4 regions of the Frankia sp. CcI156 genome follow, and region 4 is predicted to be linked to each of the others. Evidence: riboswitches for the same ligand, from Rfam matches in the RefSeq annotation. Region 4 holds a riboswitch; each other region holds the start of a gene.

Region 1 (6,662 bases), on a different contig from region 4:
ACGTTCCGGTCAACCGGCACAGCAGGGCGGTCGCTATCGAGCGGGGAACACAGCCCCGCGCGCCGCGGCAGGTGAGGCTCACGGCTGTCACCGCCTGCCGGGCGGCGAGCGCGGTGCCATAGTCGGCCGGGCGGGCGCCCGCGCCCACCCCCGTGAGCACCCGGCAGATGCGGGCCGGCGACTGGGTCGCGAGCACCCGCGCGATCCCCACGGCGACCAGCGCGCCGAGCCGACGAGCGAGGGACGGTTTCGCCTCCGGCCGCTCGACCACCATCGGCGCGGTCACCGGGCCTGCGTCCGGGGATCGCAGACCGCCTCGGTCTCGGGTGACCATCGGGACTCGGGCTCGGCCTCGATGAGGCCCACGTCCGCGAGTTGGGCGAGCAGACCCTCCACGTCGCGGCGCGCCGTCTCCGGGTCAACCTCGCTGGTCTCACACAGCCCGCGGACGGCGGCTGCCGTGTCACCGCCGTCGAGCAGGATCCGCAGCACCAGGTCACCCGAGGGGTTGAGGGTCCAGTATCGGCCGTTGTCGATATGGAGGAGCACCGCTCCGTACTGGGTCGGCGCCCGCACCACGTCAGGCCGCAGCGTCACCATGATCACTCACTCCTCCGGTAGCTCAGTCAGGGCCCCGCCGGCTCGCGAGCACCCGCAGCCACGCGTCCGCCGCGAACGTCGGTCGCAGCGCCTGGTGGCGATGACCAGGTACGGACGAAGATCGGCACGCCTGGCGCAGCGCGTCCGACTCGATCAGGCCGAGATCGGCCAACGGGCTGTCATCGCACAGCTTCACCAGGACGTCCTGGCTGGTGCGCAGGCCCTGATCCTCCTCGGCGGCGGTATCCGCCTTGGTCTCGCGGCGCAGGCATTCCTGCGGCACCAGCCGGCGCATGGCCTCCTGCAGTAGCGGTTTGTACTCCCACGGACCGGTGCGCTCTTCGGGCCGCACCGCCAGCACCGCCCGGACCACCCGCTCGTCGAGGAAGGGTGCGGCGAGCGGCGGGCCGACCGGATCGGCGAGCTGGTCGAACAACCGGAACACCGCCGCGCCAGCGCGGATGGCGAAGAGATCGGCGTGGCCGTCCCGGGTCTCGGCCAGCGGCCGGGCGCGCCGGACGGCCTCCGCGAACGCTCCGGCCAGCAAGTCGAGGGCCGTCGGCGTGAGCCAACCCGGGACCACAGGCGGAAAGGCCCAGTCGAGCGAGGCCAGGACGCCCGGGTGGGATCGGCCGGAACCGGCCGGACGGCGCGCGTGGCCGACCGTGGCACGGCGGGCCTGGTCGAGCGCATCGGCCATGTCGGCGAGGCAGTCCCGGTAGCCGCGCGGGCGCATCATTCGCAGGCACGCCATCCACGGCCAGCCCTCCTGCGCTCGGTGTCCGCGCAGGTCGTGCAGCGCCCGCCGGGGCCGGCGGCGCAACAACCGGGGGAGGTAGACGGGACAGCCGTAGGCGACCTCGTCACCACCGAACCCGGTGAGGTGCACCCGCGGCCCGTACAGCGCGACCCGGTCAAGACCCGCGCGCAGCTTCGCCCGGTCGCCGATGCCGACGAACGGCCGGTCGAGCGGTTCGTCGGCGTCGGCGATGCCGTCGTAAACGAGGGGAAGCCCGGCGGCGGGCAGGATCTCGCGCGTGACGCCAGGGAGCGTGGCCGCGGCCCGCGCGGCGTCGTCGTCACCGGGATCGGGGGCGATCCCGGTGAGCGCGACCACGTCGGCGGGGCCGCGCGCGGCCAGGCAGCACACCGAGGTGGAGCTCAGTCCGCCCGACAGATCACAGCTCACTGTCCCGCCGCCGGCGACCCGCGCCGCCACGGCCTCGGCGAGAGCCGCCCGCAGGGTCGGCGCCCCCTCCGTGCGGGACCGCACCGGTGCCGGTCGACGCCACCACCGCAGGACGGTGGCCTTCTCGTCAGGGCCGACGAGAAGGTAGTGATCCGGGGGCAGCGCGTCGATCGACTCCCAGAGCACCAGGTCATCGAGCGGATGGGGCGGTGACGGGTCGAGCAGCGACAAAGCCAGCGCCGTCCGGTTCAGCGGGGCGCCCGTGAGCCGGGCAAGCACGTCGGCGCGGTCGGCGGCGACCAGGTGGCTGCCCAACCGGGCGGTGAAGACCCGCCGGGTTCCCGTCGGGCTGCCCTGGACGCGACGGTGGCTGTCGATTTCGGCGATCACGTGGTAGTCGCCGGCCACGGCGCGCGCGAGGTCGAGAGCGTGCACGTCACGGGCCGAGAGAAGCAGCCGCAGGAGCTGTCGCGCGTTGGTCGCGGCACACCCGATCAGGGCCAGCCGCGAGCGCCCGGCGACGGCACTGACCATGGCATCGTCCGGCCAGTTGCCGACGATCCACGGCCGCCCGGAGGCATACCGCAGCATGCGACGAGCCCCCGGCGGACGCACGACGGGATCACGGTCGGCCAGCACCAGAAACCAGCAGGACGGAATCGGGACCACCGCCACCCCGGCCGCCGTCACGCAAAACGCCGCCAGGAGTAGTCACGCCCCCAGCCCCAGCGGCCGTTCGTCACTGCGGCGAAGCTGCCGGCATCTTCCAGTCGCGGGGGGAGGTAGATAGCCTTCATCGTCTTCTCCTCAGCGGTTTCCGCGCGCCCTCGCCCCGGTGGCGTGCGCCCCGGTGGTGATACACGGCGGCGCCGCGCGCGTGGCCCGGGCGCCGGCCGGCTGGTCCAGCCCGTATGGTTGAAATTCCCCCGCCGGGTTCACTGGCGGTTCAGCTGACTTCCGGCGCACGACTCGGCCGGCACGGCCGTGGCATCAGGTGACCCACGAGTCCGGATTCAGTACATGCTGATGGGCACGCCGCAGTTCGACACCGGGCTCGATCCCGAGTTCGGTCACCAGCCGCCGGTAGACCGTCTGGTACTCGGCCAGTGCCTCGGCCCGCCGGCCGGTGTGTTCCAACGCAAGGATCAGCTGGGCCCAGAGACGTTCCCGGGTCGGATGTTCGACCGTGAGCGCCCGCAGGGTCGGCAGCACCCGGTCGTACTCGCCGAGGGCCAGGCGGGCGTCGATCAGGTCCTCGCACACCGCCCAGCGAGCCTCCTCCAGCCGGAGGACCTCCGCGCCCGCGATCTCCGCCGGGAGCTCGTCGAAGGCGTCCCCCCGCCACAGCGCGAGGGCGCCTTCGAAAAACCCGGCGGCGCGTTCCGGCGAGCCGGCGCGCACGGCGGCGCGGCCCTGCTCGGCGGCCGATTCGAACCGCTTAGCGTCGATCTCACCGGACGCGACGACCAGGCGGTACTCCCCCGGCCGGCTCTCGATGCGCCCGGGGCCGTTCCCCCCGGCTCCGGACGTGTCCAGGGGCGGCCGGAGGGTGTGCCGCAGCTCCGAGAGATAAGTCTTGATGTTGCCCCCGGCGGAGCGCGGCGGGGCATCCTGCCAGAGCGCGAGCCGCATCCCGTCCACACTCACCCACTGGCCGGCGTGCAGCAGCAGGGTCAGCAGCAGTATGCGCTTCTTGCGCTGGTCGATGCGGACCTGCTCGCCCGAGGATCGCCGCACCTCCAGCGGCCCCAGGACCGCGAACAGGAGACCGGCCCCGGTCACGGAGGATGCGTTCGGACTCGCCTCAGGTAGGTAGTCGTCGAGCATCGTGGCTCTCATCGATCGGGCCCCCGTTTCGGTTTTCCCGTGCGGGCCGGCTGGTCCCGTGCGGRCCGGCTGGTCCCGCCCGGGCCGATGCCGTCTCCCGACCCGGTGCTCCCGGCCGGGTGCTGGCCCGGTGGCTGAATACCCCCACCTCACCCCGGGTAGTCATCCGGTGCGTGCGGATATCGAGCAGCGCCCTCGGGCGGGTCGGGAACACCGGCCGGCGGCAGCGGAGCCCGGTCGGCGGGCCTCGATCAGAGTCAGATCCCGAGCTTCGCCCGCGTCTGCGGTCCGACGATCCCGTCAACCACCAGACCGTGCTTCAGCTGGAAGTCCTTGACCATGTGGTTGGTCTGGTACCCGAACTTCCCATCCACGCTGATCGGGTAGCCAAGGCTGGCGAGCCTCTTCTGGATCTGGTGGACGTCGAGGCGGAACCCGAGGCCGACGGCCAGCGACGGGTAGCGGGCCGCGGGTGCCACCACGGCCGCACGCACCGGGGCAGCCAGCGAGGAGTAGGAGATGTTCGTGAACCGCACGCCGCGCGAGACGGCCGCCGCCGCCGCCTGTCCCCGGGCCAGGTAGCGGTAGTGCAGGCCGTTGGTGTAGGCGCTCCAGGCGGTGATGCCCTGGCCTTCACAGACCTTCTTCGCCGCCCAGGCGTTGACGGCCGGGTCGTAGAGGTTGCGGTTACCCACCCAGCCGGCGTGGGCCCGCATGTTGATCTGCCACAGGCCGCGCGAGTCCTCGCCGTAGGTGGCGTGGGCGTAGGGGTTGCCGCCGGACTCCGCAAGAGCCACCGCGACCCAGGTGGCCAGCGGAACGCCGCGGCAGCCGGGCAGTCCCGCGTTCGCGGCCGCGCTGGCGATCGTCACATCGGGGACCGTGGTGGCGGCCCTGGCCGGGCTCGCGGTGGCGAACATGCCGGCGCCGGCGCCGATCACACCGACGGCGGCGACAACGGCGCCCCGGGTCCGGGTGGAACGTTTCCGATGCTTTCCCTTGGCCATTTCTTTGACATCTCATTTCGGTGTCGTCGAACACAGACGGGTGATCGAGGGGAGGGATGCCGCTCGAAGGAGGGCGAGCGGAGACGACCGCGCTGGAGAAGGGCAGCACCCAGTGCCGGTCTGCCGGTGCGCCGAGAGGCCGTCCGGGGACGACCGGGGACGACCGATCGACGCGCCCTGGGGATCCCGGGGTCGATGGGCTGAACAGCACGGCAGGCGGCCGTGGTCATTCCGTTCCAGGCCTGGCGGGCCCGGTGGACGGCAGGGGTCAGCCGRCCACAGACGACGAGGCCGGGTGGCTTTCAGCCGAGCTGGTGGTATGGCGCGTCAGCGCGATCGGCCGGTACGGGCACCGACCGGATGGCACGTTCTCGCGAAGACGTCAGGGCGAGAACGGCGCCCCGTATGGCGGGGACGCACCGCGGGTCGCGCCGAACGGCGTCACGGTCCAGAAGACCGGAGCCGAGCGTTCCTGAAACACAGGCAACGTCGAGTCCTTCCCGTACGCCTGCGAGGTTAGCTGTCGGGTTCGGGCCGGGAAGCCCGGCCGTTTCCGCGGCGTGYGCGTAACGGCTTAACCCCAAGGGTGGCCCGCAACGAGCCACCCGGAGGAACGTRGTTCCCCCGCTTCTGCCCAAGATCTCTCGGAGGGAGCTGCGRACCGTGGACAGAACTCGGCGTCGGCCCGGAGCTGTTGATACCCCGCAACCGTAGCGAACTACAGACCGTAGTGACAAGTACGAGTTGTGCCGAATCTGGGCGCATGTTGGTCACGATGCGTGCATAACGCTGCGATGCCGCAACTCTCGGACATCAATAGCAGCTACCGGTAGCGACGCAGATCACCCGTCACGACCGGATCTTGGCGATATGGCCGGTCTGTCGAGACGGGGACCGGTGGCCACGAGGTCCGGTAGTCACCGGGACCGCCCGGCCGTCCGGCAACCCAACCCCGGCAACCACGGCAACCACGGCAACCACGGCAAGCGGGAAGCCTGGCCCGGGGGTCGGGTGGCGTGCGGACGGGTACGCAAACGCGAACGGCGCAGGCTTCGAGCCTGCGGCTCGAAGCCTGCGCCGTTGGAAAACGGACGATGCGGTACGGGACGGACGACTGACCCGCGGATTCGCGTGATTCGCGCCGGCACCCGCCGAGGAAACACCTGCTGAGCGGTTGGGCCTCCCGCGAAGGCACACCCCGATCGGACCGGCACGCGGGCGCGCCCGGCACCGGGCGAGATCAGTCGACCGACCGGTCCCGCTGCCGTTGCCGTGGGGCCAGCCGCGGGACACGGAGGTTCTCGAGGAACAGCAGGATGTGCGCGCCGACCGCACGCCGGCCGGGGCCGGCGAGCACGCCATGCCCCCCGGGCAGCGACGCCAGCCGGGCCCGGCGCGCGGTCCGCGTCATCATGCGCGCCAGCGCAAGCGGGCTGACCTCGTCGCGCTCGGCATGGAGCAACAGGATCGGCAGGTCGGGAAGCGACCGTGGGATCGGTTGTCCCGGATCCTCGCCCGCGATCTTCCGGTACACCAGCGGCAGGTCGAGCAACACGAGGGCATCCGGCCGGACCGCTGGCGAACCGGCGCCGACCAACGCCCGCAGGGCCCCGCTGTCCGAACCCAGCAGGACGAACGGACCATCGGGGGCACGCGCCTCACCAAGGGCGAGGACGGTGTCTCTCCCATGGTCGAGAAACGTCACCTGATAGCCGTCGAGCGCGAGCCGGAAAGCTAGGCCCTCGAAATGTTCGGCGGATTCTCCACGACCGGGAAGAAGGACCACACTGGCTCTTCTCGAGTGGGTGGGATCACCACTGGGCCAGTAACGGGTTCCCGGCCCCCCCACATATCCACGGGGGCGCGGATGAAAGTATGACGACGAAACCATGGACGACACAGCATGCTCCGATCGGAAACCGTCCAGAGATGTACCCGGTACTGACCGGACATCGATACCGAGGCGGCTGGCGTCCACGCAGGCGATGACGATCTACGGACAGACCTATCGAGTGACCGTGAATCAGGAGAACGCCAGG
Region 2 (4,455 bases), on a different contig from region 4:
TGCCGCTCGCGGGCCCGTTGCGTACCCTCACCATGGACGCCCCCACGATGGTCGACGTGGCGATGCGCCGTTACTTCCGGGACGTCGCCGACCACCTCGAGCAGGTCAGCGAGCGAATAGCTCACTTCGACGAGCTGCTTTCCTCCGTGCTCCAGGCGACGCTGACGCAGGTGACGATCGCGCAGAACGAGGACATGCGACGGATCAGTGCCTGGGTGGCGATCGGCGCCGTCCCGACCGCCGTCGCCGGGATCTACGGCATGAACTTCGACCACATGCCGGAGCTTCGTCAGACGTGGGGCTACCCGGCCGTCCTGGCCGTCATTACGACGATCTGTCTGTTTCTCTACCGTGCGTTCAAGCGCAACGGCTGGCTCTGACACCGACCTGCATGCTATGCGCGCATAGACCACGACAATGACGGCAGATCCATAGTCCCTTTTTACTATAAGTTGGCTGACGCGACGTATCCGTACGATGGGTTACCCCTGGCCCGCCACGTCGGTTACCGTTACCAACCGTGTCGGAGCAACCGGGTCTCGCGCCAGCCGCTCGGCGCGGTCCCCGCCGACCCCCCACCCCTCGGGGGACTCCATGACCTCGCCTGACCCCAAGAGTCGTAAAACGGCCATCCTGCCCGATCGGGGCGATCTCATCGCGGAGCTCGCCGGCCGGCTGGAGGCCCTCGACGCGCTCCTCAACCGGCTGGAGGATGCCGAGCGGCAGGCCGCCGACGCCAGCGAGCATCTCATCCGGACCCGCCGGTGGCAGGAGGACACGGTCCGGACCATCCAGGAGGAGCGGGCTCGGATGCGCCAGCGCCAGCACGCCCTCGACGAGCTCGCCGACCACGCCCGCGCCGCGGTCGAGGCGCTGGCGCACCACCGCTCGCTGCCCCGTGAGGTCCACGAGCTCGCGGTCGAGCTCCAAGTGCTCGATGCGGCGGGATTCCTCACCCGCCGCGGCTCCCGGTCCCGCTGAGGGGGGTGCACACCCGGCCTCACCCGTCGACTACTTTAAGTAGTCAAAATCGCCCACGGGCCGCGGGAGGGCTACCCGCCCGCCCGCCTCTCACCCGGACCGGCCGCCGCCGCGGACCCCACACGCAACGAAAAACCAGCAGGACAAACGGGGCGCGAAGGGCCTTAGGGCCGCCCGGTCAGCCCGGCCGACCGCGCGGGCCGCCGACGCCGCGCGACGGGAACTTCAACGCGCACTCGCTGTAGTTGGGAAGGACTAGTGTTTACCCACCCCATCCAAGTGGACTAGTCTCACGCCGACGTCACGACAACACCGGGCCGAACGCCGAGTCCTGCCCCCGGCCCCGGTGTCCCCTCCGAGTCGTCATCAGGGGCAGGAGCGGGGGACCCACCTCCACCGGCCGGCGCCGATCCGCGGTGTCGACCTAGGGGTGAAGCTCGACGCGTGAAGGTCACGCGAGAGCCGGGCAGCCCAGCCCGAACCCGACAGCTCACTTCGCAGGCGCACGGGAAGGAATACACCGTTGTCCGCGCAAAGCGTGKAGCTCGACGAAGAAACGCGAGGCGCCGGTCGCGGCCGTCACCGCGCACCCTCCGCGCCCCCGGCCGCCCGCAGCCGGGCCCGGGCCCGCGCCTTCGCCGCCGTGACCACCGGGACCGTCGCGGTCTCCGGAGTGGCTCTCGCCGGCTGCGCCACCGACATCAACGCCGACGCCGCGAAGGACGAGCAGCCGAACACCGCTCCGATCACCCTCGCCGCGCAGATCGGCTCCCAGGCCGCCCTGGGGGGCAGCATCGCCGCCGCGGCGGTCAGCACCCACGGCTCCACCTCCCTGCTCGGCTCGACGGGCGGTGTCGACGCCCCGCCCCTGGCCGGCAAGGTTCAGGTCGGTCTCCGGGTGACCAACCCCGACGTGAGCGTCAGCGCGGACCAMCCGATCGACATCGGCTTCTCGCTCTACAACGAGCAGACCCACGAACCGCTGGCGAACCAGCTGGTCAAGGTGCAGGTGAAGCTCCCCACCGGGTGGGCCACCTTCAAGCACCTRTACACCAACGCCCAGGGCTACGCCTCCTACACGGCCCGGGTGCTCACCACCACGAATGTCACCGCGGTCTTCGACGGCACGGACGCCCTGCAGTCCGCCCGCTCGGCGAACGACGCCACCCTGCGCGTACGGCCGGCGCCCACCCCCCGGCTCGTCCGCAACGCCGCCTGGTCGGATCTCCTCACGACAGGGGACGCCGCGGACCAGGCGTCGGTTCCGGTCCCGTCGAGCTCCCTCGGGGAGAAGGCCGTCTACCTGGCCTCCCTGCAGGCCGGCAAGCCCTACGTCTACGGTGCGGAGGGCCCGAGCTCGTTCGACTGCTCCGGCCTCATCCAGTACATCTTCAAGCAGCTCGGCAGGAGCGTGCCGCGGACGACCGACGCCCAGTTCGCCGCCGCCACCCGGGTGTCGCAGTACAACAAACAGCCCGGCGACCTGATCTTCTTCGGGACACCCGGGAACATTTACCACGTCGGCATCTACGCGGGCGACGGCATGATGTGGGCGGCGCCGCACACCGGCGACGTCGTGTCGCTCAAGAAGATCTATACCACCTCCTACTACGTCGGTCGGATCCTCTAGCGGCCGGTCGGAGCCGGCGCACCGCCCTCATGCCGACGCAACGGCTCACCCGGCTCCGGTGGATCYCCTTCGCGGCTGGGGCGCGGACCACACGAGCCCTGCCAGTCCACGAGCGGCCGGCTACCGAGCCCCTCTCCAGGCGCCGACCCGAAGCCGTGGAAGCCGGACCCGGGACTCCCACCCACCGGCGAAGCCGCGGACAGACCAGCAAGCGGGCCCTGTCACCGCCCGACAACCCGCCTATGTGGTTCCTTTCCAGCTCTCCGGACGGGCCCTCCTTCCGGTGGGACGGACGTCAGATCTCCCCCCCATCTGACGTCCGTCCGGCCGGAAGGCCCCCGATTCCGCCGGCCTTCCCTCGGATTCCCCCCCCATCCGCACGGGAAGGCCGGCGGGCCTCGGGCCCCGGCCGACCAGGTCCGCCGATGCCGCTACCCCCCTCCCGGCGGCATCGGCGGACTTCAGCCCTCGGTCTCTGCCCGGTGCGGAAACCGCCCGGCCCGCTCGCGGGCGCCGCGGTCAGGCCCCCAGCCGGTGACCAGACGAGAACTTCCACAGGGTCTCGCTGACCTTCCGGTCCCAGGAGGCCTCCGGGGCCCGGCCCTCCGGGACACGGTCCTGGCAGGTCGGCCCGGGCTCCGGGTCGAACTGCCCGACGACGCCGACCGCGGCGAACTCCGGCTTACCCGGGGCGCAGGCGGCGGTCAGGGCCAGCCGGGCACCCTCGCCGATCCCCCACACGTAGACCCGGTTCGGATCCACCTTGGTCCGTTTCGTGGAGACGAAGCGGACCACGTCGCGCAGATAGCGCACGTCGGCCCCCTCGGGTCCGTCGATCCGCCACGTGCCGCCCACGGCTTCCGGGAAGGCCACCGCGAAGTCGCGGGAGTTCGCGAGCTTGCCGGCGTCACTCTGCCGGTCAAGTGACTTCGCGTCCGCGTTGTCGTCGTGCAGGATCAACACCAGCGGAAGCGGGTTGGCGGGATCGGACGGGGCCTGGACGAGCAGCTCGCGGCCCGCCGACGCGTAGTCGCCGGGCAGGCTGACCCGCTGGGTCTTCGGGCGGTCACGGGTCCCGAGGTAGCCCCAGACGACCACGATCACGACACCGACGATGAGCACGGTTCTCTTGTTTTTGCCCCACCATCCGGCGAGGGGATTCGACACCACGGTCCAACCGAACCACACCGCTGGCCGGGAAACGCCGCAAACCTGGCAGCAGATGACGACAAGACCGGGGTCAGACCGGGGCCTGTCCGCCTTGTCCCCCCACTTGTCCCCCCAAAAAAAGCCAGGGGACGCGTCAGGTGACGGCCAACGCGCGGCGCCGGGCCTGGCGCAGCACCTCCACCTCGCGGGGCGCGTCCAACGGCGGCAGCGGACCATGGACCCAGCTCAGCAGGAGATCGGCGAGGGCGGGATTCTGCGCGAGCACCGGCCCGTGCAGGTAGGTGCCGATGACCCGGCCATCCACGATGCCGTCCGTTCCGCCGTCACCGTCACCGATCCCGAGCCGGACCGTACCGAGCGGGATGCCGCTCGCGCCGGGCAACCGCCTCGTCCGCCCGGCGTGATTCTCATACCCGTACAGGGTGGGCAGGCCGAGCCGTGCGTCCGGTTCCACCACGATGTCCCCGACCGCACGCGCCGGCGGCGCGTCCGACGGGCCGAAGGAGCGACGGGTCTCCACGTCGACGAGATTCAGCCCCTCGTGGATCTCCCCACCGGATGGGAAGGTCGCGCCGATCACCTGGTAGCCGGCGCACACGGCGAGCACCGCCGCTCCCGAGCTCACCGCTCGCCGGATCGCCCGGTTCTGCCGGATGCCGTCCGCGGCGAGGACC
Region 3 (3,835 bases), on a different contig from region 4:
GGCCGAGTTCGCCCACCACGTCGCGAAGGCGTATCCGGTCAACATCGCCCTGCACACCGACCACTGCCCGGCCGACAAGCTTGACACCTACATCCGCCCCTTGATCGCGATCTCGAAGAATCGGGTGGCCCAGGGACGCGAGCCGCTCTTCCAGTCGCACATGTGGGACGGCTCGGCGGTCCCCCTCGAGGAGAACCTCAAGATCGCCGAAGAACTACTCGCGGACGCCGCCGCCGCGAAGATCGTTCTCGAGGTCGAGATCGGGGTCGTCGGCGGCGAGGAGGACGGCGTCGTCGGCGCGATCGACGAGAAGCTCTACACGACGCCGGAGGACATGTGGCGGACGGCCGAGGTGCTCGGCACCGGCGCGAAGGGGCGCTACCTGCTCGCCGCCACCTTCGGCAACGTGCACGGTGTGTACAAGCCCGGAAACGTCAAGCTACGCCCGACGATTCTGCACGAAGGACAGGAGTACGTCGCCAGGAAGCTCGGGCTGCCAGCCGGCGCGAAGCCGTTCAACCTCGTCTTTCACGGCGGTAGCGGGTCGGCTCTCACCGAAATCCGCGAGACCCTCGACTACGGGGTGGTCAAGATGAACGTGGACACGGACACCCAGTACGCATTCACCCGCCCCATCGTGGACCACGTGTTCAAAAACTATGACGGCGTTCTCAAGGTGGACGGTGAGGTCGGCGTGAAGAAGGCGTACGACCCGCGTACCTACGGAAAGCTCGCGGAGAGCAGCATGGCGGCCCGCGTCGCCCAGGCGTGTGAGGACCTCCGTTCCGCCGGCACCAGCCTCGGGCGGGCATAGTCGGGCCCAGGAGCGCACGCCGGCTGGCGGGATCGGTTCGTCGGATACCGGCCGCTTGTCCGCCGGCCGGCGGACAAGCGGACAGATAGCCGCCGGCCGCGAACGGGCAACCGAGCAACCGCCGCCGCTCGTCCGAGGACATTCTCCGGACCCCTCGGTCCGACCCTCTCCATCATTTCCGGCGGACGGAACGACCGGCACGCGGCGGACATCCGACCCGCCCCGGTCCGATGCACGACCCGCCGATTTCCCGTACTATGCCGGCCCGCGCGGTCCCCCGGTCGCTCCGACGGCTGGGGGACCACTGTTTAGCGGGCGCGGCATCCCGCTCCTCGCGTAACGCCGCCCCCGCCGGCAACCAGCAGGTTTCGGCCAAATGAGCGGACACGCACCGGACCTTCGGTAACCGTTCACCTACCGCCCCACCCCCAGGGAACCCCTTCGCCCACTGTGGTGATCCGACGGGCGCTTTTCACAGTCGGTGTCCGATTGAATCCGCCGTGTGCAAAAATCACAACGCCGCAAGTTACCGCCCGATTTCCGTTGTTTTTCTCACAAAAACAGGCTTCAATGGACGAAGCGTAGTATCAGGCCGATCACTCGCGTCGATCTCGTAGCAGGGCCGTCACGCCTTTGTCGACATGTCACGCATCTGGCCTGATGTGGGACTCTCCGCTCATCGTCGACCATCGGCAAACAGGGTGATCGGCCGAGCACAAATGCCTCCGCACGCCGTACCGCCAGGTTGATGAGCGGGCGCGCACGCGCGATACCAGGCCGCCAGTTCCTACTCAAGCAGGCGCGCCGAGTGTGCTCTTTTTCACGCACCCTATTCAATGCTTGGCGACTCGCCGGGCGGCGTGGTTATGGTTTTCGCCGTGCCCGGCAACAACGTCGGGCATTCGTCGGGCGGCACGCCGAATCCTGCCCCTGGCCGACGATTTCTCGAACCGGGCGGCAKGAACGGGGGACCCATCTCCGAGTATCGAAAGGATTCGATGCTCTCGGGGTGAAGCCATGTGCGACGACCACCCGGAAAGGTATTTCCGGTGCGGCTTCCGTCTCCAGGGATCCCTGGCACGGCCGGGCAGTTCCCAGCCCGAATCCGACAGCTCACCTCGCAGGCGTGGGGAAGGACCACAAGACATGTCCGACGCACGTATCAGTGGCCGACAATGCCGCGCCGGTACCCGCAGCCGGGCCCGGGCCCTCGTGGTCGCACCAGTACTCGCGGCGGCGGTGGGCGGCACCTTCGCGCTCAGCCAGCCGGCCGATGCGGCCACCACCTGGACGGGCCTGCGGCAGTGCGAGTCCGGCGGTGACTACACGACCAACACCGGCAACGCGTACTACGGCGCTTACCAGTTCTCCGCCAGCACTTGGCACAGCCTCGGCTACGGCGGTCTGCCGCACCAGGCTTCCCCGGCCGTCCAGGACGAGGCCGCGCTCAAGCTCGCCCGACGGTCCGGCTTCGGCCAGTGGCCGGCCTGTGGCYGCGGGATGGGCGCCGACCAGCTCGCGGGCGGCTCGTCGAGCTCCTCGGGCCAGGCCTCGCGCACGACGGAACGCCGCGAGCTGACGGTCAGCCCCATCTCCATGAGCACCCCCGTATTCACCCGTAACCTGACGACCGCACTGGCCAGGCAGGTACGTGACGACGTGCGGGCCTGGCAGGCCCGCGTCAACCATCTGGGCTATCCGATCACGATCGACGGCCGCTACGGACCACGCTCCGCCGCAGTCGCCCGCGCCCTGCAGGCCGCCAAGGGACTCGCCGTCGACGGCATCGTCGGCCCGGCGACCTGGCGGGCCACCTTCCGCTGATCCTCCCCATCAGCCCCATCAGCTCCATCAGCTGATCCATTCGCTCCGCCCCCGTGGCGGAGGGACGACCGCCGCGGGAACCGGACATCCCACCCCGGCGACACCGGTCAGGGGATCTCACCTCGACGACGGGCTGGCCCGACCTGTCTCCGGACGATCTCCGGTTGACGGCCCGTACGGGCCGGCCCGTACAACCCACCACCAGCATCACCAGGACCGCACCCTGACCGGCCTCCGGCAGGGCCGATCTTCGGCAGAGCCGATCTTCGGCAAGGCCGACGAGGAACAGCAGGACCAGCGAGCCACCTGCGGAACCTGTATGGAAGTGGCACGATTCGCGCGATCCTCACTGGTTACTCCGGACCACCCCGGTTTGCGCTCCATGAGCGGTTCTCGCTAGAGTGCCRCTCACTCGCCTCGTCGGCGAGGCCGCCCGGACGGACGCCGAGTCCTGCCCCCGTACGAGCGGCCGGAACGAACATCGACCGCAGCGGGCAGGAGTGGGGGACCCACATTTCGGGCGCCGCAAGCGGCGTCCTTGGGGTAAAGCCGGTGCGTCCCGGCCCATGGTGGAGAGCGGTTCCCACCCGGGGTCGGATCCTCCGGCCGGGCCATCCCAGCCCGCACCCGACAGCTCACCCCGCAGGCGACGGGATTGGACTGACATGCCCTCTGGGCGTCGTGGCGGCAGACATCGAGCACCGCAGGCCCCATCGCCCGCCGGTCGCATCCTGCGCACCACCGGCGCGGTCACGGCCATCGTCGGCAGCGGCCTCGCGGTCACCGCGGCTCCGGCGGGCGCGGCCACCTCCGACGACTTCGCCAAGCTCCGCCAATGCGAGTCCGGCGGCAACTACGCGGTCAACACCGGCAACGGCTTCTCCGGTGCCTACCAGTTCGACGACCAGACCTGGCACGGGCTCGGGTACTCCGGCCGCCCGTACCAGGCATCGCCCGCCACGCAGGACGAGGCGGCCGCGAAGCTCTACAACCAGCGGGGCTGGCAGCCATGGCCGTCCTGCTCGGTCAAGATGGGCCTGACCAACAACGGCCCGGCCAGTGTCCCGGGCGGCTCCGGTGACGTCATCCAGCAGGCCATCACCCCGGTGGAACCCCCCATGACGCTGGACCGGGCCCGCCGGGAGATGGGGGACGGCTCGTTCAGGGGCACGGTCCTCGACGCGTCCCTCAGCGACG
Region 4 (3,405 bases):
GGATCCCGTGGTCTGGGGCATGGAGACGTCGATGACCGCCGATGCCTTCCCGTTGCGGACCGCAGTCGCCCRCACCGACTCCGGCGACCGGCGGATCTTCACCTGGTCGACCACCGAGCCGCCGCTGCACGCCCGCTACCGGCTGGAATGGAACTTCCGGGCCACCGTGCCGGAACGTGATCCGGCCACGGAGACCGGAACACGTCCCAGCGATCAGATGGCGGCCGTCGGCATCGTGCAGGAGGGTGAGGCGATCCTGCGGCAGCCGGCCCGCCCGTTCGCTCTGCCCAACGAGGCCGAAGACGCGCGCCGGGTCGTCGCCGAACTGTCCTCCGCCCTCGAACGGGTGTCCGCCCTGCACACCTTCGGCAAGGGCCTGGGCATCGCCGCGCCGCAGGTCGGCATCAACCGCGCCGCGGCGAYCGTGCGTACCGCGGGCGGCGACACGCTCACGCTGCTCAACCCCAGCGTCATCGAGACCTCCCGAGAGACCGACGAGCAGTACGAGGGCTGCCTGAGCTTCTTCGACGTCCGTGGCCTCGTCCCCCGGCCGCTGGAGCTGCACGTCGAACACACCGATATCGATGGCAACCGGCACATCACCGTCTATCGGCAGGGGCTGGYGCGGCTCGTCGCTCACGAGATCGATCACCTGCACGGTCAGCTCTACACGGATCGGATGCGGGCCGGAACCACACCGATCCCGGTGGAGCAGTACCGGGGTACCGGCTCGGCCTGGTCCTACAACCGCTGACCAACCCGAACGCACCCGCCCCGCGGGCGGCACGTCGGCATGCCGACGTGCCCACGTGCCGACGTGCCGACGGCGCAGCGCCGGGACCGGGTGTCCGACACGGACTGTTAGATCCGACATATGACATGGTTCCCTCGTGCCGTATAGTCCGGAAAGCAGGCGATAGGTGCGGGTCCGCCGGAACGTCGACACAGATTTTTTCGGAACCTGGTTAGAGACTGCCGGCAGCGGGTAGTGGAGGCTCGATCGCCACGCGGCGGAACAGATTCCCCACGCATCGCGTATTGTTTACCGTCAGCGTGACGACCCAGCCACGAACTGGGGATTTTCAGCCCACTGAACAACCTCTAGGATCGGGCGCGCACGCGGGCGCGAAACACCATTAAAAAGATCGGGACAAGTAAGTGGGGTGCACTGTGTRCATCCTCACGTACTCTTGTTTTTCCCGGGTCACTCTCAGCTATGTTCGTTGCCGTGCCGTCACCTGATGGCATGCGTCGGGCGGCACGCCGAATCCTGCCCCCGCTCGACGAGAATCAAACCTTTGGCAGGAGCGGGGGAACCAATTCCGGGCGCCGATAAAAGACGTCCTCGGGGTGAAGCCGCGATGCGCGGCCGGGCATTCCCAGCCCGAACCCGACAGCTCACCTCGCAGGCGTGGGGAAGGGCAACTCAATGTCCAACGCTCGTTCGCTCGCTCGTGGTCTCAACCGCATCAGGCTCGRTTCCCGGGCCTTGATCGCCGCCACCACTCTCGCGGCCTCGATCGGCGGTGGCCTCGCGCTGTCCCAACCGGCCAGCGCGTCGACGAACGCCGACCACTTCCTCTCCAAGGTGATCCCTTGTGAGTCCGGGGGGAACCCCCGCGCGGTCAACTCCATCGGCGCCGGCGGGTTGTTCCAGTTTCTGCCCAGCACCTGGCACGGGGTCGGCGGCAAGGGTCTGCCGCAGCACGCCAGCGTCGCCGAGCAGTGGCAGCGCGCCCGCATCCTGTACGCCCAGCAGGGGACGAGCCCCTGGTACGCCTCGAAGCCGTGCTGGGGTCACAAGATCTGAGCTGCCCGACTTCCCGCGCCAGCCTTCACCGTCCGCGCCCGGCCGGTACTGATCGGCGCGCGGTCAGCAGCCCCGTGTCCCGTCCGGGACACGGGGCTGCGCGCTACGTTTCCCGGTCACGGTTTCCCGGTCACGGCGACGTCGGCCAGCTCAACTTCCGCGGCCCCGCCCGGCGGAGACCCGGCGGACCCACCGATCGGCAGGCTCAGCCGATCCGACGGCGGCGGGCGATCTCGGCCAGCGTGATCCCGGCGGCCACCCCCGCGTTGAGGGACTCCACCGCACCCGCCATGGGGATCCGGACCCTCACGTCGCAGCGCTGCTCGACCAGCCTGGACAACCCGCGTCCCTCGGAACCGATCACCAGGACGAGGGGGTCGGTCGCCATCGTGAGCTCGTCGATGCTCACTTCACTGTCCGCGGCCAGACCGACAACGAACTGGCCGCCCGCCGCGTAGGAGACGAGCGTGCGGGCGAGGTTGGTGGCGCGCGCCACCGGCAGCCGGGCGGCAGCCCCCGCCGAGGTCTTCCAGGCCGCGGCGGTCACGCCGGCGGCCCTACGCTCCGGAACGACGACGCCGTGGGCACCGAAGGCGGCGGCCGAGCGCACCACGGCCCCGAGGTTGCGAGGATCGGTGACCCCGTCCAACGCCACCAGCAGACCCGGAGGGGACGAGCGCGCGCGGGCGAGGAGATCATCCGGATGGGCATACCGGAACGGCGGTACCACGAGGGCGAGACCCTGATGCGGAGCGGTGCCACACATCCGGTCGAGATCCGTGCGGCCGACGTCGGCCACGGCGATCCCGGCCCGCCCGGCGAGCCGGCGGGCGTCGGCGAGCCGCTCGTCGAAGTCCAGCCCGCCGGCGATGAAAAGGGTCGACGACGGTACCCCGGCCCGCAGCGCCTCGACCACCGCGTTGCGCCCGACCACCAGCTCGTCGCCCTCGGTCCGCCGTGGGCGCCCGGCCCCCGCGGAACCCCCCACGGCGCTCGGCCCGGTGGTGGCCGCAGCTGCGACGGCGCGGCCACCATCCCCGCGCCGGCCGGCGGCCGCTCGACCCCGCTCGGCTCCGGCCGAGGCGGAACGGGCCGCCGCAGCCGCCGCCGCACGACGCTGGGCGGGATGGCCGGGGCGCAGCTGCGCGGGCGGAGTGGCCCCACGGCCCTCCAGCGCCTTGCGGCCGTGACCGCCGCTGCCCGTGGAGGCCCCCTTGCGGTGGGAACCGGCCTTGGCGGCCCGACCGCCCTGACCGCCGCGGGCGATCCCGCTGTCCCGGCGAGCGGCGCCGGCCATCAGGACCACCGACCAGTACACGCCCGGGGAATGACCATGTGACCACGGTATACGGCGGACGACACCGGCGTGTCGGGGCGCGCTCGGCGAGAGCTCGGCGGGAACTCGGCGGAGGAGCTCTGCCATGGGCATACCTCGACATGGCCGTTTCCGGGGACCCGGCGCCCTATCCTGAGGGCCGGCAGGCCCACGGCCCGACCTGATGTGGTCCGGCCGCTCCTCACCGGCGTCAGGAGGGTCAGGTGCGCATCGTTCTTCCACCCGCCGCCGGGTGGTCGCGGGCCGAAGACCGCTGGTG

The links. A riboswitch is a leader RNA that binds a small molecule or an ion and turns the genes downstream of it on or off. The one in region 4 is predicted to bind cyclic di-AMP.
Region 1: it holds a riboswitch for cyclic di-AMP, as region 4 does, so the genes downstream of both, CcI156_RS11360 (peptidoglycan-binding protein) here and CcI156_RS01540 (transglycosylase family protein) in region 4, are expected to answer to the same signal.
Region 2: it holds a riboswitch for cyclic di-AMP, as region 4 does, so the genes downstream of both, CcI156_RS08605 (C40 family peptidase) here and CcI156_RS01540 (transglycosylase family protein) in region 4, are expected to answer to the same signal.
Region 3: it holds a riboswitch for cyclic di-AMP, as region 4 does, so the genes downstream of both, CcI156_RS02150 (transglycosylase family protein) here and CcI156_RS01540 (transglycosylase family protein) in region 4, are expected to answer to the same signal.

Annotation. Positions count from the first base shown of each region.
Region 1 is NZ_MOMD01000025.1:35,743-42,404, forward strand. It holds gene CcI156_RS11340 (lasso peptide biosynthesis B2 protein) at 1-286, opposite strand, end outside; gene CcI156_RS11345 (lasso peptide biosynthesis PqqD family chaperone) at 283-600, opposite strand; gene CcI156_RS11350 (asparagine synthase-related protein) at 623-2,464, opposite strand; gene CcI156_RS26835 (lasso RiPP family leader peptide-containing protein) at 2,476-2,586, opposite strand; gene CcI156_RS11355 (AfsR/SARP family transcriptional regulator) at 2,780-3,616, opposite strand; gene CcI156_RS11360 (peptidoglycan-binding protein) at 3,874-4,623, opposite strand; cyclic di-AMP (ydaO/yuaA leader) riboswitch at 5,115-5,313, opposite strand; gene CcI156_RS11370 (alpha/beta hydrolase) at 5,864-6,409, opposite strand.
Region 2 is NZ_MOMD01000016.1:153,037-157,491, reverse strand. It holds gene corA (magnesium/cobalt transporter CorA) at 1-380, shown strand, start outside; gene CcI156_RS08610 (hypothetical protein) at 595-981, shown strand; cyclic di-AMP (ydaO/yuaA leader) riboswitch at 1,333-1,499, shown strand; gene CcI156_RS08605 (C40 family peptidase) at 1,505-2,611, shown strand; gene CcI156_RS08600 (PHB depolymerase family esterase) at 3,131-3,778, opposite strand; gene CcI156_RS08595 (type 1 glutamine amidotransferase) at 3,915-4,455, opposite strand, start outside.
Region 3 is NZ_MOMD01000003.1:130,064-133,898, forward strand. It holds gene fbaA (class II fructose-bisphosphate aldolase) at 1-814, shown strand, start outside; cyclic di-AMP (ydaO/yuaA leader) riboswitch at 1,720-1,954, shown strand; gene CcI156_RS02150 (transglycosylase family protein) at 1,961-2,638, shown strand; cyclic di-AMP (ydaO/yuaA leader) riboswitch at 3,112-3,301, shown strand; gene CcI156_RS02155 (transglycosylase family protein) at 3,304-3,835, shown strand, end outside.
Region 4 is NZ_MOMD01000002.1:22,676-26,080, forward strand. It holds gene CcI156_RS01535 (peptide deformylase) at 1-754, shown strand, start outside; cyclic di-AMP (ydaO/yuaA leader) riboswitch at 1,252-1,427, shown strand; gene CcI156_RS01540 (transglycosylase family protein) at 1,430-1,810, shown strand; gene rlmB (23S rRNA (guanosine(2251)-2'-O)-methyltransferase RlmB) at 2,016-3,107, opposite strand; gene CcI156_RS01550 (hypothetical protein) at 3,350-3,405, shown strand, end outside.